DNA from 3 places in the Gudongella oleilytica genome. Region 1 is predicted to be linked to each of the others. Evidence: riboswitches for the same ligand, from Rfam matches in the RefSeq annotation. Region 1 holds a riboswitch; each other region holds the start of a gene.
The links. A riboswitch is a leader RNA that binds a small molecule or an ion and turns the genes downstream of it on or off. The one in region 1 is predicted to bind cyclic di-GMP.
Positions count from the first base shown of each region.

Region 1 (7,808 bases):
ATAAAGAACGCCTTAAACCATTTTGACTTCATGCAGGTAGCCTTCGAGAAGGATATGGGTATAACCTCAACATCAGCAATGAGAGAGATCCACAGAAGGATCCAGAACTATTCCACCGAGAAATCTGAGCTGGATATCAAGGAACTGGACAAAAAGCTTGATGAAAAACAAAAGAATGGGCCTCTGTTATGCGATGCCGAATACTTTAGATTCCTGTACAACAGCCATAAAAGACTTAGAAAAGAAAATGACCAACAGGACTATATTACACTTCTAACACTAAGAACAACAAATGATCCAAGCCAAGATAGTGAGATATACTCAACCTGGAATAAGCTAATGACCTTTGTACTGGATACCACTTTACGAAAGGGAGACATCTACACATTCTGGAACGACACCCAAGTCCTAATAATGCTTCCGGATGTCAAGGAAGGAGCTATCCAGGTAATAGAAAAGCGAGTAAAGAAAAAGTACGATGAGCTTGATAAGAATGATTTTAGGGTAACCATAAAATCAAAGCCGATAGAAAAAAATACAAATCTCAACTTCAAATAGACAAAACCCTACAAACGGGAGCCAAAAGGCTCTCTTTTTTTGTGTTTTTTGAAAATAAAACTAAAATAAAACAGGTCTAAAACAGCCATAAAATCTAAATAGAGTATATTTAGTACAAGAAAACAAATAAGCAATAATAATATAACGTAATAATATGAAAACTCAACCCAGGGAGGGAAAATCATGAAAAAGATCCAAATAACAATATTAACGGCATTAGTAGTAATAGCAATGGTTTTGAACTATCAGATAAGCTTTGCTGCACAAGATGAAGAAAAAACAAATAGTCCAAAATCGAGCCATATAACTGAAGAGGAACAAGATAAAAATGGCCATGATCCAATATATGAAGGTAATGAAACTATAGAAGTAAAATTTGACGACTACGATACAGAGAGCAAGGTCAGAGTGACTAAGCCCGGATCAGATAAGAGCAAAGAGTATGAGCACGAAGCAGGAAGCGTGGTTATAAACCTAAGTGAAATTCTAAATGAATTTGATGGCGATGAGTCAGGTAACAAGGGTGGGGTATTCAAGGTAGAGATAACAGATTCAAATGGAAAGACAAAAACTAAGAATATCAAGATAAAGGATCAGAGCCCAACCGAAGAGACGGAAGTCCCATCAGATGAAGAACAAGAGAGTGAAGAAGACACAGATGCCAATAAACCAGAAGACAACACTAACCCACCATCACAAGGTGGAACAAGCAGTGAAAACGAAGGAGAAAGTAAGGAAGAGAATGAGATAGAAGAACAAGAAGAACAACAAGAAGAACAACAAGAAGAACAACAAGAAGAACAACAAGAAGAACAACAAGAAGAACAACAAGAAGAACAACAAGAAGAACAACAAGAAGAACAACAAGATGAAGGCAGCCTTACTGATAATGAACAAGGATCTGAAGAAATAGATTCAGAAGATGAAGCTGAGGAAGTTTTATCAGAAAATGATAAGACTAACAAAGATCTAGAAGAACAAAACAAGGAAATCAAATCAGTTGACTCTTCAGAAGTAGTAATTCTAGATTCAGAAGAAGTATTACCACAAGCAATACCTGTAGTTGTAATCGAAGAAACCCAATCAGTACCTGCATCAGCACCAACTGTACAGTCTACACTTCCAAAGACAGGAGCCGTAAGTACAACAGCTATATCAGGAATTGGAGCAGCAATGCTGTTGTTGGGATTTGCAATATCAAAGAAGGATAAATAGTATAAATCAGGAGAGACTCAAATCTCTCCTTTTATATAACACTATAGCGTGTCAATCAATAAAACTGAAATAAAATTGCAATAAACGCAATGTAAAACTCTGGAGTGGTATATTCAAATAAAGAAACATTTAACCTGGACAAGGGGGGATAACAATGGAATACCCTTCAAAATATGACTTCTTTATCAGATTCAAGGCTTTGTTCAACGAAAAAGGCCGATTTATCGACTACATTCTGATAGAAGTCAGCGATAATTTTTCAAAGGCTACAAAGATCACTTCGGATTTCATCCTGGGGATGAAGCTGGCAGACATGGCAATCGATATCGACAGTCCTGTACTTGGACTTAAGGAATTTCATTATCACATGCTGCCAAACACCAGGAGAAAATTCGAGCACTTCGTACAGAAGGACAACAGGTGGTACTTGGTAAATCTTTATAGTGATGAAAGGGATTATCTTATGATGATCTATACCGACATCACGAAAGTAAAAGAGGAGGCTGGGAGAAGATATCTTGCAGAAGCATCTGATGAAGAACTTTTTGGAAGACAGCGCAGACTTGGGTAGGCAGAAGGAGACAGAAAGGATACGATGAAATGCATCTTGTACCTGGGCACTTGAGATGCATCGAGTAACTAGTGCAACCGACTTTCTTTAGGAAGTTATCTAAAGAGAGGAGAGAGATTATGAAAAAAGGATTTAGAAGATTACTGACGTTCTTATTAGTATTTTCAATGATTGCAGGGATGGGGGTTAGTATAGCAGTTACAAATTATCAGTCAGCTAAAGATATAACGATAACTGGAAATTCAACTAACAACCACACAAGTGCAGTTTATGCCTGGCTCGATTCATCTGGAAATATGTATGTTGCTGTTCAGTCAACACATATGATGTCTAGTACGATGATATTAGGCGGGAGTATTTCATCCTCAAATAGTGTAGAACAAGCCGAAGGAGAGTACTTGAGCTTAAATGGGACTAATGTGGCGCCTAACACAGAAGTTAGTGGTAATGTTAATAATGCTAGATGGACTATTTATAAGTTCAATAAATCAATTTTGGAAAGTGGGACTAAATCAATTTTTGTAGAGGGTATTGGAGGTGGACATGATCTTAAAGGGCAGTCGATTCTTGTGCCTGGGCCTTGGACAGTAACCTTCATTGACTGGGATGGAACGGAACTTAAGGAACAAAAGGTAGCAGATGGAGGGGATGCAACACCACCAGCTGATCCAGAAAGAGAAGGGTATACTTTTGATAAATGGGTAGGTAACTATACAAATGTAACAAAAGATGAGATAGTTCAGGCAACCTATACAAAAGATACAGTATACTGGACAGTAACCTTCATTGACTGGGATGGAACAGAACTTAAGGAACAAAAGGTAGCAGATGGAGGGGATGCAACACCACCAGCTGATCCAGAAAGAGAAGGGTATACTTTTGATAAATGGGTAGGTAACTATACAAATGTAACAAAAGATGAGATAGTTCAGGCAACCTATACAAAAGATACAGTATACTGGACAGTAACCTTCATTGACTGGGATGGAACAGAACTTAAGGAACAAAAGGTAGCAGATGGAGGGGATGCAACACCACCAGCTGATCCAGAAAGAGAAGGGTATACTTTTGATAAATGGGTAGGTAACTATACAAATGTAACAAAAGATGAGATAGTTCAGGCAACCTATACAAAAGATACAGTATACTGGACAGTAACCTTCATTGACTGGGATGGAACAGAACTTAAGGAACAAAAGGTAGCAGATGGAGGGGATGCAACACCACCAGCTGATCCAGAAAGAGAAGGGTATACTTTTGATAAATGGGTAGGTAACTATACAAATGTAACAAAAGATGAGATAGTTCAGGCAACCTATACAAAAGATACAGTATACTGGACAGTAACCTTCATTGACTGGGATGGAACAGAACTTAAGGAACAAAAGGTAGCAGATGGAGGGGATGCAACACCACCAGCTGATCCAGAAAGAGAAGGGTATACTTTTGATAAATGGGTAGGTAACTATACAAATGTAACAAAAGATGAGATAGTTCAGGCAACCTATACAAAAGATACAGTATACTGGACAGTAACCTTCATTGACTGGGATGGAACAGAACTTAAGGAACAAAAGGTAGCAGATGGAGGGGATGCAACACCACCAGCTGATCCAGAAAGAGAAGGGTATACTTTTGATAAATGGGTAGGTAACTATACAAATGTAACAAAAGATGAGATAGTTCAGGCAACCTATACAAAAGATACAGTATACTGGACAGTAACCTTCATTGACTGGGATGGAACAGAACTTAAGGAACAAAAGGTAGCAGATGGAGGGGATGCAACACCACCAGCTGATCCAGAAAGAGAAGGGTATACTTTTGATAAATGGGTAGGTAACTATACAAATGTAACAAAAGATGAGATAGTTCAGGCAACCTATACAAAAGATACAGTATACTGGACAGTAACCTTCATTGGCTGGGATGGAACAGAACTTAAGGAACAAAAGGTAGCAGATGGAGGGGATGCAACACCACCAGCTGATCCAGAAAGAGAAGGGTATACTTTTGATAAATGGGTAGGTAACTATACAAATGTAACAAAAGATGAGATAGTTCAGGCAACCTATACAAAAGATACAGTATACTGGACAGTAACCTTCATTGACTGGGATGGAACAGAACTTAAGGAACAAAAGGTAGCAGATGGAGGGGATGCAACACCACCAGCTGATCCAGAAAGAGAAGGGTATACTTTTGATAAATGGGTAGGTAACTATACAAATGTAACAAAAGATGAGATAGTTCAGGCAACCTATACAAAAGATACAGTATACTGGACAGTAACCTTCATTGACTGGGATGGAACAGAACTTAAGGAACAAAAGGTAGCAGATGGAGGGGATGCAACACCACCAGCTGATCCAGAAAGAGAAGGGTATACCTTCTTAGGTTGGGATGGTAATTGGGAAAATGTAACAAAAGATGAGATAATAACTGCGGTTTACAGACCTAATACCCCTCCTGGGCCAGGACCAACTGAGGTTGAAAGGTTTACTGTAACATTTGTTGACTTTGACGGTACAGTTATAAAAACTCAAAGAGTTAACAGAGGAAACAGCGCAACTCCTCCAGGAAACCCAACAAGAGCAGGATGGAATTTTAGAGAGTGGGATGGAAATTGGACTAATGTTAGAAGAGATGAAACAGTAGTCGCGAGATATACTGAGTTGGAAATTGAAGTTATAGAAGAGCCACCAGTTCCAGAAGCTCCTCCAGTAGTAGTGCCACCAGTTGTTGAAGTTCCGGTTGAGCCAGTACCACAAGCTCCTGTTCTTCCAAAAACAGGAACATTTGGAGCAGGCGAAGCAGCTGGTATCGGAGCACTTCTAATGGCAATCGGCCTACTGATAAGAAAGAAGAAAGACGCATAGCAGCACCAACAAATATTGAATAATCAACCCAAAGGGTGTAAACTGTAATAGACAGTCTACACCCTTTTTATGGTATGACGGGCATGCCATCTGTCTGTGGTGAAAGTCCACAAGGGGCGTAATTGCCGACGAACCCAATAGCGACTTGCAAGGTTCACATCGTGAGGTGTGGGCGAGAGGAAGCAATAGCGAAATCGTAGCCTGACGGACAGAAACCTGATACCAAGGCTTGCATGGAGGATAAGCTGGCCATAAGCGGCGAAGTCCAAAAGGCAATCGTAACCCATGCGGGTAGATCAGGCAGGTAGACGAGGAAAGACATTCGGCTTATCCCGTGAGGTCTCATGGGCGGCCTAAACCGTAGTAACAACGAACCATGAGAAGTCAGCAGAGGTCATAGTACTTGGAAACAAGGAAGGACCGAACAATTCAAAGTCAAATGGACTTACAGATGTAAGTGCATAGGCCTGACGAGAACCAAAGTAGCGAAGACGTAACGGAGCGAAAGGTTCACAGGAGGTAAGGCTAATATGCATGAAAGCAAAACAGGAAAAGGAGACAAATCATGTCACAACTAATGGACCAGATACTATCAAGAGAGAATATGCTGCTTGCATACAAAAAGGTAAAAGACAACAAAGGAGCAGGAGGCATAGACAACATAAGTGTAGACGGAATTGATGAATATCTGAAAGAGAACTGGGAAGATATCAAGGAACGTATCCGAAATCGAAAGTACAAACCACAACCGGTGCTGAGAGTAGAAATACCAAAGCCAAACGGAGGAGTACGAAAGCTTGGTATACCCACAGTGATGGACAGAATCATAGAGCAAGCAATAGTGCAAGCAATCACACCCATAGTAGAGCCACATTTCAGCGAATACAGCTATGGATTCAGACCGGGCAGACGAGCACAACAGGCAGTCATAAAACTATTAGAATATCTGAATGACGGATATATCTACATAGTTGATATTGACCTTGAGAAGTTCTTTGATAATGTACTACAAGATAAACTGATGACCCTTGTAGGCAAAATCATACAAGACCCAGACACAGAATCACTAATAGCTAAATATCTAAGGGCAGGTGTGATGTACAAGGGAAAGTATGAAGATACCAATAAAGGAACCCCGCAAGGAGGAAACCTCTCCCCAATACTGAGTAACATCATGCTTAATGAACTTGACAAAGAGCTTGAAGCAAGAGGACTTAATTTTGTTAGATATGCAGATGACTGTGTAATAGCAGTAGGAAGTAGTGCAGCTGCCAACAGAGTTATGAACACCATAACAAAATGGATAGAGAGAAAACTCGGATTAAAAGTCAACGCAGAAAAGACAAGAACCACAAAACCAACAAAGCTAAAATATTTAGGGTTTGGTTTTGTGAAGATGGATGGTAAATGGGAGGCAAGGCCTCATCAGGACTCCCTAGTCAAATTCAAGAGTAAACTCAAGCAGCTCACAAAACGCTCATGGTCAATCAGCATGGACGACAGAATCAAGAGGCTTAATTGAGTAATCAGAGGATGGATAAACTACTTTCGAATCGGTAAAATGAAGACTAATATGATACGAATAGATGAACACTTGCGTACAAGAATTCGTATCGTGATATGGAAGCAGTGGAAAACAAGTCAGAAGAGAATGTGGGGTTTAAGAAGACTCGGTGTACCGGAATGGATGGTAAGACAGTCGGTAGGGTTCAACAACCATTACCAGGCAGTGGCTAAAACCACAGGAGTACGCAAAATTACAAAAGAAATCCTCGCAAAGCGAGGACTCATTAGTTGTCTAGATTATTATTTGAATTGAACCGCCGTATGCCGAACGGCACGTACGGTGGTGTGAGAGGGGAATTAATTTTCCCCTACTCGATTTGATAAATTAGTTTATTGAGGATCTAACCCGTCATTTTGACCAGAAGGGCGGAATCTTTAGTGCTTAATTTTTTAAATTATTCACTGTTAATTGTTCATTGTTCATTTATTATTTACTAAACGGAGGTTTTCCATGAAAAAACAATTACTTTTGATCCTAATTATCCTATCGCTTCTCATCCCATCATCTGTCTTTGCAATAGACCAGAATGACATTTCCAGTCATCCCCAGACAGATATTTACTTGTTCCTTCAAGTTTATCAGTACATCAAGGAAGCTTATCCTCTGGAAATCGAAGACAAGACCTTGGTGGAGTCAGCATTGAAGGGAATGCTTGAATCCATCGATCCATATAGTGAATACTATACTGCTGAGGAAGCTGAGATACTTTATTCTGATGTATATGGAACTTTCTTTGGGGTTGGGCTGTATATAGAAAAATCAGGAGATTACATCAAAGTAATAGATACAATTGAGGGAGCAAATGCAAAGAGGGCTGGGGTCCTACCCAATGACCTTATAGTTTCTATAGATGGTGAAAGCACAAAGGATATGACCTCTTCTACTGCTGCAATAAAAATAAAGGGAGAAAAGGGTACCTTCGTTAAGCTAGGTATACAAAGAGAAGGCATAACTGGGCTTCTGCAATTTGAGATTCAAAGAGACGAGGTAAAGATAAACCCAGTAAGCTTCAGAATAA
Region 1 is NZ_CP035130.1:330,285-338,092, forward strand. Features, by position in the region: gene EC328_RS01580 (BTAD domain-containing putative transcriptional regulator) at 1-558, shown strand, start outside; gene EC328_RS01585 (LPXTG cell wall anchor domain-containing protein) at 742-1,773, shown strand; gene EC328_RS01590 (hypothetical protein) at 1,928-2,344, shown strand; cyclic di-GMP riboswitch class II at 2,353-2,435, shown strand; gene EC328_RS01595 (InlB B-repeat-containing protein) at 2,464-5,223, shown strand; gene ltrA (group II intron reverse transcriptase/maturase) at 5,801-6,745, shown strand; gene EC328_RS11700 (group II intron maturase-specific domain-containing protein) at 6,749-7,042, shown strand; gene EC328_RS01605 (S41 family peptidase) at 7,241-7,808, shown strand, end outside.

Region 2 (7,808 bases), 820 kb from region 1:
GTCTTTGTAATGGGCGACAACAGAGGCAACAGTCTTGACAGCAGAAATCTTGGTTTTATAAGCTTTAGTCAGCTTAAGGGAAAGGTTGTATACAGATTCTTTCCCATAGATAAGGCAGGAGCAGTCCAATAATGGGAGGAGCGATAGTATGAGGATGCCGAAGAAAATTGAACTTGCCAATTTACCTACCAGGATCGATCACCTCGACAGGTTCAGCGAGGAGCTTGGAGTCGATATTTGGATCAAGAGAGATGATCAGACCGGTTCCGAAATATCGGGGAACAAGGTCAGAAAGCTTGAATTCGCTGTGAAGGAGGCTATAGATTCGGGCTGTGACTACCTAATTACCTGCGGAGGCATACAGTCAAACCATGCAAGGGCAACTGCAGCGGTTGCGGCAAGACTGGGCATGGGCTCAAGACTGGTTCTAAGGGGTACTGAGCGTCAGGTAGCTGAGGGGAACCTGTTTCTAGACAAAATACTCGGGGCAACAGTAAGATTCATTACTCCCGAGGAGTACTCCAGCTCAAGGGGAGAGATCATGCAGGAGGAGGCTGATAAGCTAGCATTAGAGGGGCATAAGGCATATATACTTCCTGAAGGAGCTTCAAACGGCATCGGTTCATTCGGCTATATAAATGCATTCAATGAGATCCTTGAGCAGGAAGAGAAAATGGGCATAGAGTTTGATGCAATAGTAGCTACTGTTGGCTCAGGAGGAACCTTCTCGGGACTTCTTTATGGAAATGAGATAAATGGAAACAGGAAGGATATTATTGGATTTAACATAGCAGGAACCGCAGAGGGATTCAGGGAGATCGTGATGGGTCTTCTTGAGGAAATCGGTGAGATGACTGGAGCAGGGTCGAAGCTGGAACCTGGTGATATTAAAATCATAGATGGATACCCGGGGCTTGGATATGCCTTAAGCCGAAAGGAAGAGATAGACTTTATAAGGCATTTCTCAATGACTGAGGGTATAATTTTGGACCCGGTCTACACCGGGAAGGCGATGTATGGTCTATATTCTGAGATCAAGAATGGTAATCTTAAGAACTATAAGAATATTCTCTTCATCCATACTGGTGGACTTTTCGGATGGACTGAGGAGGCAAGGAGCCTTATATGAAGGTTGAAAGGAATGTAAAGTACATTACAATAGCTATATACAGCTTCGTGGTAATTGCACTTAGCATTGCCTTTTATTTGATAGCCTCAAACTATGGAGCTTTCAAGGAATCAGTTCGTGGGTTAATGAAAAGCATGCAGCCAATATTCATAGGTGCATCAATGGCTTATCTTGTAAATTTTGTTATGGAGGCGGTAGAGAGATATTTGCTGAAGCCCGCCCTTCCGAAAAAGACGAAACTGAAGGTGTTAAGACCCATAAGCATTATTATTACTTATGCAATAATCTCTGTGTTTCTATACTTTTTCGTTTCGATAATATTTCCTCAAATCATCGCATCTATTATAAAGGTAGTAAACGATATTACAGCTAATTTCGATAATATTACCGGATGGGTGGTCGAGTTCGTTGAAGGGATAAATATCAGGCAGGAATACCTTGACCTGGTGGTAGACTACTGGAACGAGTTTTTGAACAATTTGATGGGATTCCTTACAGGACTTCTTCCCGTTCTGGGTGAGATAGTGGCAGTAGTTCTTTCCAGCGTATGGAATATCGTATTGGGAGTCATTGTATCAATATACATTTTATCAGACAAGGAAAGGTTCAAAGCTCTGTCAAGGAAAATGACCTTTGGTTTGTTTTCTGTGCCAAGAGCCAACAGGATAATAGAGCTGACAAGACGTGCAGACCATATATTCGGAAGGTTCCTGGGAGGAAAGATGCTCGATTCAGCAATAATTGCCTTAATAAACTACGGATTCATGATATTTTTTAAGATGCCATATCCAGTACTTGTCTCATTTATTGTCGGCCTAACAAATATCATACCGTTCTTTGGTCCTTTTATCGGCATGGTCCCGTCATTCTTCATCATACTTACAGCTTCACCGGTAAAGGCATTCTGGTTTCTGGTTCAAATACTCCTGATCCAGCAGTTTGACGGAAATTTTCTGGGTCCAAAGATTCTTGGTGATTCTCTCGGGATATCGGCTTTCTGGATATTGTTCTCCCTGCTCGTTGCAGGTAAATTTCTTGGTTTTATAGGTCTTGTCATTGGAGTGCCGCTGTTTGTGTTTATTTATTCCGTAGTCAAGGACAATGTAGAAAGAAGGCTTAAGGATAAGGGCCTCCCGGTAGAAACTGCAAGCTATGTTGTGGATAAGTAATGATTGTCAGCCCAGAATAAGGTGCTTTAAGAGCATGACTGGATTATGGAAGAGCATTCTCGGGCCGGAGTATCTCATGACTGTGCGGATTTTCTCCCTCTCCTCAGGAGCAAAGCAATGGGTCTTACATGCTGAGCAAAAGGTTTTGGTATCCGAATAAGGACAGCTTTCGATCCTTCTATGTGAGTATTTCTCAAGGGCTCTGCAGGAATCGCAAAAATCGCCTTTGGTATGACCGTTACCATTGCAGTAAATGGAGATCATAAGACTGATGATCTCTTTTTCCTTAAGTTTTTTTTGTTCAGTCTTAGAATTGGGCATCATGATTTCTCCTTTCTGATTATTGATAAGATTATAGCATATGTTAATAAAATAAAGAAACGAATGAGGTATTCAATGGAAATATTTAAGTATGGTGAAACAGAGAAGAATCATCTGCGCTTTTCAGATGAAACAATGAACAGACTTATAGGTTCTCTTGGTCATGTGGAAAGAGCTGTAGAGCCTGATATTTTTAAGGCTTTGGTTTCGAGTATTATAAGCCAGCAGATCTCGACCAAAGCAGCAGAAACAGTCAAGGAAAGGCTGTCGCAAAAGGCCGGGGGAATCTCCGTTGAAAGCATATCCAGGTTGTCCTTTGAGGAATTGAGGTCATGCGGTCTTAGTGGCAGGAAAGCAGAGTATATAATGGGGGCTGCAAGAGCTTCTATAGAAGGGGAAGTAGACTTTAATGCCCTGTATTCAATGGATGACCAGGAGGTTATTGATACCTTGGTATCATTAAAGGGGGTAGGGGTCTGGACAGCCGAAATGATGTTGATTTTCTCCCTTCAGAGACCAAACGTATTCAGCTACCTGGACTTGGGGATCAGGAGAGGCATAATGAGAGCTTATGGACTCAAGGAGCTTTCAAAGACTGACTTTGAGTTGCTCAGGGCTAAACTGAGCCCTTACTGTACAGTTGCCTCCTTATATTTTTGGAAGCTTGCTGGTATGGATAACTGGGAATCTGTATTATACGAGGAGGAGTTGATATGAGAAAAATTGCATTTTTTGCATTCAGAGGAAATGAGATGTGCTTTGCCCACCTGCTCTTGAATGCTCTGGATCTGGATTCAAAGGGGATAAAGGCGTTAATAGTGATGGAGGGAGAGGCAGTGCAGCTACTAAAGCCCCTTGAGGAATCAAAAAACCCATTGTACCTTAAAGCCAAGGAGAAAGGCTTGTTTGATTGCATATGCAGGGCTTGTTCAGCAAAGCTTGGATGCCTTGAATTTAACGAGACAACCGGAATACCGCTTAAGGGAGACCTTCAGGGACATCCCTCGATGGAGCAGTACTTAGCACAAGGATACGAGATAATCACTTTATAGCTCTGTTAAACCGGCACCAGAGTAGCCTCTGTGCCGGTAAATTATTTTTTGATTATGAAAAGGTTTCATGTTATAATGTATGGGTGTAGTATTTCAACTTGTTTGAAAATTGCTTTAATTTAAAAGGGTTGAGATGATCTTGAATCAACAGTAGCAATCGCACTATACCGTTTCCATAATAGATGGTCAGGTCCCGGGTGATAGGGTACGAAAATGGTCTGTGCAGCGTGAATAGTTGGCGGATGTTTTAGCCTCGTTGTACTTAAATTTAGTTGGGGGGAATGTATCTTGAAAGCTTATCCTACGGATAAAATCAGAAATGTAGCTTTGCTTGGACACAGCAGCAACGGAAAAACCACTTTAACTGAAGCAATCCTCTTTGCAACAGGTGTTACTACAAGACAAGGAAAGGTAACTGACGGAAATACAGTATCTGACTTCGACAAACAGGAGATCGCAAGAAAGGTCTCTATCGGAACATCTGTTATCCCCATTGAGTGGGACAACTATAAATTCAATCTGCTTGACACTCCAGGATATTTCGACTTCGTAGGCGAGATGTACGGTGCCAAAAGGGCAAGTGAAGGCTCAATTCTTCTTGTTGACGTATCCTCAGGGATAGAGGTGGGCACGGAGAAAGCATGGAAAAATCTTGAAAAATATTCAACTCCAAGGATCGTCTTCGTAAACAAGATGGACAAGGAGAATATAAACTTTGAAAAATTGCTGGAGGATCTGAAATCAGAGCTGGGCGAGAAGATCATACCATTTGCTCTTCCAATCGGATTGTCAAACGATTTCAGGGGCTTCGTTAGCGTTATAGATGGAAAAGCGTATGAATACAACGGGAAGGTAAGGAAAGAGATACCTGTCCCTGCAGACATGAAATCAGCGGTGGAGGAAATCAGGGAAAGCCTGATGGAAAAAATTGCTGAATCAGACGAGGAACTCATGGAGAAGTACTTCGAGGGCGAGGAGTTCACTCCTGAAGAGGTTGAAAAGGGAATAAAGGCATCGGTTGCATCTGGAGACCTGGCACCATTGGTGGTTGGATCAGCTGAGAAAACGATCGGCGCTGACTTCCTACTTGAAATGATCCGGAAATACATTCCATCTCCTGCAGACGTAGGGACCTTCAAGGGAACCAAGGACGACAAGGAGATAATCAGAAAGGTCGATGTCAGCGAACCGTTCTCAGCAGTAGTTTTCAAGACTATCGTTGACCCGTTCGTAGGCAAGCTGACTTTGTTTAAGGTCGTTTCAGGCAAGATAACAAAGGATACAGAGGTATTCAACTCTACCAAGGATAAAACTGAGAAGCTGGGCGGCTTGTTCCTTCTAAGAGGAAAGAACCAGCTTGAGGTTACTGAGATCCAGGCAGGGGACATTGGAGCGACGTCAAAGCTCAACTATACCCAGACAGGAGATACCCTTTGCGATAAGGGTAACCAAACACTTTACGATACGATAAGCTATCCGCAGCCCACACTTTTCATGGCAGTTGAGCCAAAGAACAAGGGCGACGAGGAAAAGATCGGTACATCCCTCAATAAGCTTATGGATGAGGATCCAACATTCGTCATTGAAAGAAATACAGAGACCAAGCAGCTTCTTATCGGCGGGCAGGGAAACATGCAGCTTGCTGTTATAGTCGACAAGCTTAAGCAAAACTTTGGGGTAGATGTACTTCTTAAGAGCCCTAAGATCGCATACAGAGAGACAATCAAGGGAACTGCTTCCGTTCAGGGCAAGCATAAGAAGCAATCAGGCGGAGCTGGTCAGTATGGAGACGTTCATATAAGGTTTGAGCCGTGCGAAGAAGAATTCGTTTTTGCTGAAGAGATCTTCGGAGGTTCTGTCCCAAGAAACTTCTGGCCTGCAGTTGAGAAGGGCTTGAGGGAATCGCTTGAGCATGGTATTCTTGCCGGATGTCCTGTAGTTAACGTTAAGGCTACATTGTTTGACGGTTCATATCATGACGTTGACTCCAACGAGATGGCGTTTAAATTGGCTGCTCAGCTTGCATTCAAGAAGGGTATGGAGGCTGCAAAGCCAGTTCTTCTGGAGCCGATCGTAAAGGTTGACATAGTTATCCCTGAAGCATACATGGGAGATGTTATGGGCGATATGAATAAAAGAAGGGGAAGGATCCTTGGAATGGAGCAGCAGGCTGACGGTTCACAAAAGATAACTGCCGAGGCACCTCATTCTGAGATGTTTGAGTATGCAATAGACTTAAGAGCCATGACTCAGGCAAGAGGAAGCTTCACAATGGAATTCACAAGGTACGAGGAAGTTCCTGCGATGATTGCAGAAAAGATCATAAACGAATACAAGGCTGAAAGAGAGAATCATTAATGTCTGTCTGCCCGGCTGATCAAATCAGTCGGGCTTTTATATGGTTTACAAAAGCTTATTGTGTGGTATAATTAAGTTGACAAGTAACAGGGAGGAATCCTCTCGTTGAACTGTCAAACGATAAAGGCAAACCTGGCGAAAGCCAGGGACGCAAAGCTATAGGGCCTGAAATGGCAGCCAGCTACCGAAAGGAGAGTTTAGTGTGCGGGGTAGATCTATTTGCCTTCTGTTGGTATTTGTCTTTTTATTTGGGTTTTCGACAAGCTCCTTTGGAGACGCATCATATGATATAATCGCATCTGGAAAAGGCACTGCAATGATAGAAAGTGCTCTGTATGGTCCGGATATGAGAATAATGGTTGAAAAGAGCGGCGAAAACTACGTTTATCCCCTGACAAGAGCAGGAGAAGCCATTCCATTGCAGCTGGGGGAAGGCTTATACACCATAAAGATACTAAAGAATATTGAAGGAAACAGATATCAGGTTATAGGTACTGAGAGTGTCCATTCCATTGGAGATCCTTCATATATTGAATCGGCACAGCCTGTTTACTGGAGCGGTTCCTTGAAGCTGACTGAGCTTTCAAACGCATTGAGGCTAAGTGAGAAGACTGACACTGAAAAGCTCAGTGCGGTGTATTCCTATATAACCGGAAACATTAGCTACGACTTTGATAAGATCAACACACTGAAAGCGGATTATATTCCTAATATAGACGATACAATCGATTCCGGGAAGGGTATATGTTACGACTACGCAGCTTTATTTGCAGGACTGATGCGTCTTAATGGTATCCCAACAAAGCTTGTGAAGGGCTATAGGATCGACCTTGCTGCGTATCACGCCTGGAACGAGGTCCTTATAGACGGTAAATGGCACTTGATAGATACAACCTACGATGCAGCCTATAAGAGTGCAGGCATAGAACGGGAAATGCTTCAGGATCCAGTCGATTATACAAAAACTAAAGAGTATTAAAATAACGCTGAATAAGCGTTATTTTTTAGGGTAAAAGACAAAGAAAGTCAAAGTCAGGAAGGAGTTGATCATATGGCTGGACTCAGCAACAACATTGAAAGCTTTATCAAGGAGCTGTTGGAGCAGGCTGACGGCATTATTGAGATACAGAGGAATGAACTGGCCAACTATTTTGATTGTGCACCATCTCAGATCAATTATGTTTTGAGTACGAGATTCAGCCCATATAAAGGATACTATATCGAGAGTAGAAGAGGCGGCGGTGGGTATATTAAGATAGTAAAAGTAAGGCTTCAGGATGACCTCAACATCAACAACATACTGAAGAACATCCTTGGAGATTCAATAACTGAGCATAAGGCTAATGAGATCATAACAGCACTTAATGAGGAAGGCATAATAAATAAGAAAGAGGCGGAAATTGTACGTGCTGCTATAAGCGATCGTGCATTCGACTGCGATGCAAGGAGCAAGAATGCCATAAGGGCTTCTGTCTTGAGGAATATACTACTGGTGCTTATAGATTAAATAAGGAGAATGGTCATGCTTTGCGAATCGTGTAAAAAAAGAGAAGCAAGAGTGCATTATACGGGAGTAATAAATGGATTAGTTGAGGAGCACCATCTTTGTGAGATATGTGCAGCAGGTATCCAGGACCAGATAGGAGGTAAATTTCCGCTTCACAAGCTTTTTGAGGGATTAGCAATAAATACCAGATGCCCCGAATGCGGGTTGAGCTATGAGAAGTTCAAGGCAACGGGCAAGCTTGGATGCGCAAAATGCTATGAGGCATTTGGAAA
Region 2 is NZ_CP035130.1:1,862,273-1,870,080, reverse strand. Features, by position in the region: gene lepB (signal peptidase I) at 1-132, shown strand, start outside; gene EC328_RS09070 (1-aminocyclopropane-1-carboxylate deaminase/D-cysteine desulfhydrase) at 149-1,129, shown strand; gene EC328_RS09065 (AI-2E family transporter) at 1,126-2,298, shown strand; gene EC328_RS09060 (nitrous oxide-stimulated promoter family protein) at 2,305-2,619, opposite strand; gene EC328_RS09055 (DNA-3-methyladenine glycosylase family protein) at 2,695-3,336, shown strand; gene EC328_RS09050 (cytoplasmic protein) at 3,333-3,671, shown strand; gene fusA (elongation factor G) at 3,960-6,029, shown strand; cyclic di-GMP riboswitch class I at 6,145-6,218, shown strand; gene EC328_RS09040 (transglutaminase-like domain-containing protein) at 6,232-7,008, shown strand; gene EC328_RS09035 (CtsR family transcriptional regulator) at 7,081-7,536, shown strand; gene EC328_RS09030 (UvrB/UvrC motif-containing protein) at 7,552-7,808, shown strand, end outside.
Region 2: it holds a riboswitch for cyclic di-GMP, as region 1 does, so the genes downstream of both, EC328_RS09040 (transglutaminase-like domain-containing protein) here and EC328_RS01595 (InlB B-repeat-containing protein) in region 1, are expected to answer to the same signal.

Region 3 (7,808 bases), 570 kb from region 1:
GGGATCGGAAGACTGCTATCTATACTTGAGCCTTCCTCTAAAAGAGTAAGCTACGCCTTTGATACTAAAAGCTTGGGTGGCGGAGCTCCTCTCATAGATTTGGACTATAAAGCTCAGCTTAATTGGAAATGGGAGAAGGTTAAAAAGGATTTTGAAAGAATTGCAGGTCTGAAATTGGAGATAAGGCCAATTATAGGGATGGGTTATCCTTTCAGGTACAGGAACCATACCCAGGTTCCAGTGGGTATTAATAATGGAGAGGTTGTAACCGGGTATTACAAAAAGGGCACAAATATTATAGTTCCCATGACAGAGGACTACCTCCAACCAGAGCTTGGAGACAGGATACTTTCAGTAGTAAGATCGTGGATGGGGGATCAATCATTAGAGCCGTATGACAGATTTTCAAAGACAGGAAAGATAAAGCATATTGGTATAAGGATCAACCAGAACAACGAAGCTATGGTAATAATTGTAACTACCTTTGATAAATTACCGGAACTCCACAGCCTTGTGCACAAGCTTATTACCGAAACACCAGGAGTAGTGAGTATCTATCAAAACATCAATCCCGACGATGGAGGGACAACCTATGGAAGACAGTACAGGCATCTGTTCGGTCAGGAAAAGCTTATAGACTATATAGGTGATCTTAGATTTGAAATATCCCCAAACTCATTTTTTCAGGTAAACACCAGCCAAGTGAGTATACTTTATGATACCGCAATCAAATTTCTGGAACCCGGCAGTTTGGACACAATATGTGATATATATAGCGGTATAGGAACAATTTCACTTTATGCTGCAAGGTTTGCGAGAAAAGTTTACGGAATAGAAAGCATACGAGCAGCGGTTGAAAATGCAAAGAACAATGCAAAGATAAATGGTATCCAAAATACTGAATTCATAGCTGACAGGGCAGAACTTGCCTTTCCGGATTTATTAAGAGCAGGAGATGCGATAAATAAGGTGATACTGGATCCCCCAAGAAAGGGCTGCGATAAAAAGGTTATCGATGCTCTGCTGTTGCATAAGCCTGAGACAATAGTATATGTTTCATGCAATCCATCTACTCTTGCAAGAGATACTAAGCTTCTTATAGATGGCGGGTATGAGGTAAAGGCAGTTCAACCAGTCGACATGTTTCCACATTCCGCACACGTTGAGTGCATAGTTCTGATAAAACGTGCCGAAAGCCGCGTGAAATAAGGCTTTGCGAGGATTTAGATGAGCGGTCTTTGAAAGGAAAATAGGATGATAAAACGCATGGTTTTATTTAGCCAAAATGTAATATGAAGGCAACTTCTCAAAGATTAAATGATTGAAAAAGTGGCGTGTCGACAAGAAATATAGAGAAAAACAAATAAACCCGTTGAAAAAGAAAAAAAAAATAGTATAATATTACCATATAACTATGTTGCGGTTACAACAACATAGTTTACATAGACATTACAATGGCAAACTTGCCGAAAGGCAGGGACGCAAAGCCAAGGGCCTAAGGAACAAGATAATTCTATGGCAGCCGGTTGCATGAAAGTCTCTATGCGATTAGTGCACGGGGGCTTTTTGTGTATGAAGATGGCTTGGTTAGAAACTAAAGTGAAAGTTTGTACTCGGACGGTGGCAAATAAGGCATTGACAGTGGATTTGGCGGAGCATAAGACCCAAAGGAGGGACTCGTTTAAAATGAAAAAGACTGAATGCATAAAAGATAGAACACATGTTCCCAACGGGGGGGGGTAATACCTGTATTTATATCCAAAATATGGAGATATGCTGTTTTATTTGCATTGACAAGCATTAATTATGAAGCTAATCAAGGTCTGTTTTCATTAGCTGGAAAAATATGTAATGTTCAGCTGTGTAAAATAGGCCTTTTGATTTTTGCTTAAATAAATTAAAAAAGTCTGCTGGTCGAAATGAGTACACAGAAAAACTAAAAAACATAGAGAGGGGGAAAAGAAATGGCGGAGAAACAATATGTTGTTTTTGTACTGGGCAGCGAATACTATGGCCTTGACATTTTAAGCATCCAGGAAATTACAAGATATGAAGCGCCTACAAGAATACCCAATATGTCTTCATACATGCAAGGCATAATAAATCTGCGGGGGAACATCATCCCTGTAATCGACCTCAGAAGAAAATTTAACCTGGGAAACAGTGAGGTTACAGGTGAAAGCAGGATTATTGTCCTAAATCTTTCTGAGCAAAAAGCCGGGCTTTTGGTTGATGCCGTATCCCAGGTAACAAAAATCGGTGATGACCAGATAGAACCGCCGCAAATGACAACTGTTGAACACAAATACATAGCCGGTTTAGCCAAAAAGGGAGAAGAAATCATTATCCTTTTGGAACCTGCCGCCATTCTGGCGGAAGAACAAGAAGTAAAGGCGGGGAAATTGCAGTCTGAAAACCAGGGCATGAAATTATCCGGCATAAACAACTTTTAAGCGGGGAGGGAGAAACAGTATGGAAGAAAATATTATGCGGGAAATTTTGCGCCAGGCGCCCTTTGGCTATGCTTACCACAAACTGGTTTTAAGCGCAGAAGGGATTCCGGAAGACTATATTTTTCTTGATGTCAACCCTGCTTTTGAAGAAATGACCGGGCTAAAAAAAGAAAAGATCTTGGGGGAAAAAGTGACGGAAGTCATACCTGGCATCAAAGAAGATTCTTTTGACTGGATAAAATTTTACGGCCAAATCGCCTTAAATGGCGGAAGGGAAGAATTTACCCAATACTCCGGGCCGCTTGGGAGATGGTACAAAGTAACCGCTTTTTCCTGGGAGCAAGGTTATTTTGCAACCTATATTCAAGAAATCACCGCAGAAATGGAAAAGATAAAAATCCTGGAAAAACAGCAGAAAACCATTGGCGAACTCACCCTGGAAATGGAAAAAGTTTTTAACGGAACCCATGATGCGATCTTTCTCATCAAGGCCGAAAACGGAGAATTCAGGTACCTGCGCAATAACTCTGCTCATCAGGAATTGACCGGCATTTCTCTGGACATACTCAGAGACAAAACGCCGGTTGAACTTTTAGGCGCGGAATTAGGAAAAGTCATTGAAGCCAACTACCGGAAATGTCTGGAAAGCGGGGAGACAATAACTTATGAGGAAACCCTGAATCTTCCAGCAGGAGAAAGAGTTTGGCTCACCAGTCTTACGCCGGTTATCGAAAAGGATAGAGTCAAATACATTGTCGGCTCCAGCAAGGACATAACGTTACAGAAGAAAGCAGAAAAGGAAAGAGAAGAGTTGTTACATCGCCTGCAGGCCATGTTCAACGGACATACCGCCGTCATGCTTCTGAACGAGCCAATATCCGGCAGAATCGTTGACGCCAACCCCGCCGCTTGCACATTTTACGGTTATACCAGGGAAGAACTCTTAAACATGCACATTCAGGACATCAATATGCTGCCCAAAGAGGAAGTTGCAAAACGGCGGCTCATGGCCTTACAAAAAAAGCAGAGGCATTTTGTTTTCCCTCATCGGTTGAAGAACGGGGAAGTAAGGATGATTGATGTTTATTCCTGCCCTATAACATATAACGAGGAAAATTTACTTTTTTCCATCATTTTCGATGTCACTGACAGAGAAAAGTACAAAAAAGAACTATACATAGAAAAAGAACTATTTAGAACTACCCTCCTTTCCATTGGTGACGGAGTGGTTACTACTGACCTGGCAGGTAATATAACGGTCATGAATCAGGTTGCCCAAGAAATAACGGGCTATAGTGAAGAGGAAGTCAAAGGCCGTCCCTTTGCCCAGGTTTTCCGGCTGATCAGCGAAGAAACAGGGAAAAAAGCTGAAGATCCCGTGGAAAAAGTCCTGCAAACCGGGAAAATCGTTGGGCTAGCCAACCACACCGCTTTAATCACCAAAGACGGCCGGCGGGTACCAATCGCCGACAGCGCTGCTCCCATCAAAGACGAACAGGGCCAAACTTTTGGGGTAGTCATGGTCTTTAGGGACGTCACCCAGGAAAAAGACTGGCAGGAAAAAATCCTCTACCTTAGCTACCACGATACCTTGACTGGCTTATACAACCGGCGCTTTATGGAAGAAGAATTGAAAAGACAGGAGCTAAACGGCAAATTGCCAGTGGCTGTCATCATGGCTGATGTCAATGGACTGAAGCTGGCCAACGATGTCTTCGGACACGCCGAAGGGGACAAGCTCCTTAAGAAAGCTGCTGAAGCCATCAAAAAATGCTGCCGCAAAGAAGACTTGGTCTCCCGTTGGGGCGGGGACGAATTTTTGATAGTCTTGCCTCAAACCTCAGCCCAAACTGCGGAAGAAATAACAAAAAGAATAAAGACTGCCACCCAGGCCTATGAGACTGAACACCTCCGCCTAAGCCTAGCCTTGGGCTGTGCCACCAAAGAAACAGCAGGCGAAAAACTGGAGGAATTGGTCAAAGAGGCTGAGGAGAGGATGTACCGCCAAAAGCTGAACGAGGGCAAAAGTTTCCGCCACAGCATTGTCAACACTCTTTTAGCTACTCTTTACGCCAAAAGTTCGGAAACAGAGGAGCACGCCGGGCGCTTAAAAGATTTTTGTTTAAGGAGCGGCTCCCTGCTTAAACTGACTTCCAAGGAAATGGACGAACTTTCCCTGCTGGCAGTTTTGCACGATATTGGCAAAGTAGGGATCCGGGAAGAAATCTTGAAAAAACCAGGGTCTTTGACGGAACTTGAGTGGGAGGAGATGAAAAAACACCCGGAGATAGGCTGCCGGATAGCGCAGAACACCCCTGAGCTGGGACCGATTGCGGAATACATCCTGTGCCACCATGAGCGCTGGGACGGCCAAGGCTATCCCCAGGGGCTGAAAGGAGAAGAAATACCCTTACTATGCCGGATACTGGCGGTAGCCGACGCCTATGACGCCATGACCAGCGACCGAACATACCGTAAAGCATTGAGCAGGGAGGAAGCGATTGAGGAGATAAAAAGGAATGCAGGGACCCAGTTTGATCCCCAGATAGTGGAAATGTTTTTAGAAAGCATTAAAAGCATCAATAAAAAAGGAGATGAAAGAAATGGGGTTTATTAACAACCTGAAAACGAAAACCAAACTATTGCTGTCTTTTGCCGTTATCCTGGTCATCACGGCGGTTATCGGAGTCAACGGCCTTCTGACCGCCAATCAGATCCAAAGCAACCTGGATGAGCTTTATAAAAACCGTTTACTTCCCAACATGCTGCTTGGAAAAATGCAGGTGAACCAGGAAAAAGCATCCCAGGAGATGCTCAGGATTCTCTGGAAGACACAAGCCCTGCAAGACCCGGCTGTCATTAAAACTTCCGAAGAAGCTTTAAAGAAGGTGATTGAGGAAAATGACCGCCTGCTCAAAGAATACGAAGGAGGAGCCTTGTCGCCAGAAGAAAAAGCCCTCCTGGACAAGCTGAAAACTGTCAACTCCAGCTATCGCGCAGCCAGGCAGGAGATTATAGATGCGGTCAAGGCCGGCAACTTCAGCCAGGCAGTCCAGCTTAACGACCAGAAAGCGAAGCCTTTGCGGGAAGAAACTTCCAACATTTTAGCCCAAATGAAAGAACTGAACAATAAAATAGCCTCCGACTTGATGGTTGCTGCTCATGCCGATTTTGCCAAGGCCAGGAACATTGCTTTGATCATGCTGGGGATTGCTCTCCTGGCAGGTTTAGGTTTTTCCCTGCTTATGGGCAGCATTATCGCCAATCCTGTCAAAGCCGCGGTGGAACATGCCCGCCTTATGGCCGGCGGCGACTTCACCATGGAAGTGCCGGAAAGCTTCCTGCGGCGTAAGGATGAAATGGGACAGCTGGCTCAGGCTTTTGCCGAGATGAACTCAAAAATACGAGCTCTGTTAAAAGAAGTGGCTGCCTCTGTGGCTGAGACCAGCGCAGCCAGCCAGGAACTCTCCGCCACAGTGGAAGAAGTGAGCGCCCAGGGGCAGAACGTCAATGCCTCGGTGGAACAGATTGCCGCCGGGATGGAAGAGACCAGCGCTTCCGTAGAGGAAGTTACCTCCTCCAGCACGGAAATAAAACATGGGGCTGAACAGCTTAAAGCAAGGGCAGGCGAAGCCAAAGCCAACGTCGCAGAAATCGAAAAAAGAGCCGAAGAAATGAAAGAAACGGCTAAAGCCTCCAAACAAACTGCTCAAAGCATTTACAATGCTAAGCAGCAGGAAATCAAGAAAGCCATAGACGAAGCAAAAATTGTTGAAGAAATTGCCAGAATGACTGATGTAATCTCGGAAATAGCCGGCCAGACCAATCTCTTGGCCCTTAATGCCGCCATTGAAGCTGCTAGGGCGGGCGAGCAGGGCCGGGGCTTCGCCGTGGTGGCGGAAGAAGTCAGGAAACTCGCCGAACATTCGGCCCAGACGGCAGGGAGCATCCAGCAGGTAATTCAACAAGTTAAAACTGCTGTGGACAAGCTAACCGCCAATGCCGGGGAAATCCTGAAATTCATCGACGACAAAGTGGCGCCGGACTATGATATGCTGGAAAAAACCGGTGAGCAGTATGCACAGGACGCGCGGTTTGTCAAAGCACTGACCGAAGAATTTGCTGCTGCGGCTTCCCAGATTGCTGCGTCCATCGGCGAAGTTAATACCGCCATCGAAGGAGTGGCGGCAGCCATAGAAGAAGCCACCGCTTCTTCCCAGGAAATCAGCAACAGTGCTACAGAAATGGCAAAAGCCCTGGAAGGGGTGGCCAGAACTGCCCAGTCCCAGGCCGAGATGGCGGAGAAGCTGAGTGCACTGGTAGCGAGATTTAAAGTATAATGTTCTATGCAAATGAGTGCTGAAATAATTACAGGTGGTAAAAGATGGAGATAAATATAGTTTCCAATAAGAAGAAAATACTGCTGGTGGAAGACAGCCGCTTGACTGCCCTAATTGCAGTGAAGTCATTGCAAAGTAGCGGCTATGATGTGGAAACCGCTGCTACGGGGGAGGAAGCAGTGCAAAAGGCAAGCGGCGCTTCCCCACCGGACCTGGTCCTTATGGACATCGAATTGGCGGGGAAAATGGACGGAATTGAGGCGGCCCGCAGGATCCTTAAAACCCGGGATATTCCAGTTGTATTTCTTACCGCCAACACCTCCGGGGAAATCTTAGAAAAAATAAAAGAGGTCAAGGCTTACGGGTTTGTGCTAAAAGGCATAGACAAAGCTGCCATGCTCTCCACAATAGAAATGGCCATTAAACTGCATGAAGCCAATAGTCATGCCGGGATGTTTGAGCGGCTTTTCGAAAAATCCTTGGATGAGCTCTATATTTTCCACCCGGAGTCCTTAAAATTTGTTGCTGTCAACCGGGCCGCCCGGAATAACCTGGGATATACAAGCGAAGAACTGAAGACCATGACCCCTCTAGACCTCAAACCGGAATTTAATCTGGAGAGTTTCCGGAAACTACTTCAACCACTCCTCAGCGGGGAACAGGAGCAGCTCTCTTTTACCACAATACACCGCCGCAAGGACGGCACACACTACCCTGTGGAAATAAGTTTGCAGCTTACCGATTACAGGGGAGAAAAATTTTGTCTGACGTTGGTAGTTGACCTGACTGAACGCAGAAAAATGGAAGATGAACTGAAGGAAAGGGAAGAGATCTTAAGCGCCATTACAGGTACAGCCCGGGATGCCATCGTCCTGCTTGACAGCCAGGGAAACGTCATGTTTTGGAACCGGGCAGCGGAAAAGCTCTTTGGCTATTCCCGGGAAGAAATCATGGGCAAAGATTTGCACCGGCTGGTGGTGCCTGATGAGCGCCTTTATAAGGTTCATCGTAAGGC
Region 3 is NZ_CP035130.1:898,910-906,717, forward strand. Features, by position in the region: gene rlmD (23S rRNA (uracil(1939)-C(5))-methyltransferase RlmD) at 1-1,209, shown strand, start outside; cyclic di-GMP riboswitch class I at 1,447-1,534, shown strand; gene EC328_RS04100 (chemotaxis protein CheW) at 1,965-2,453, shown strand; gene EC328_RS04105 (PAS domain S-box protein) at 2,473-5,070, shown strand; gene EC328_RS04110 (methyl-accepting chemotaxis protein) at 5,048-6,793, shown strand; gene EC328_RS04115 (GGDEF domain-containing response regulator) at 6,838-7,808, shown strand, end outside.
Region 3: it holds a riboswitch for cyclic di-GMP, as region 1 does, so the genes downstream of both, EC328_RS04100 (chemotaxis protein CheW) here and EC328_RS01595 (InlB B-repeat-containing protein) in region 1, are expected to answer to the same signal.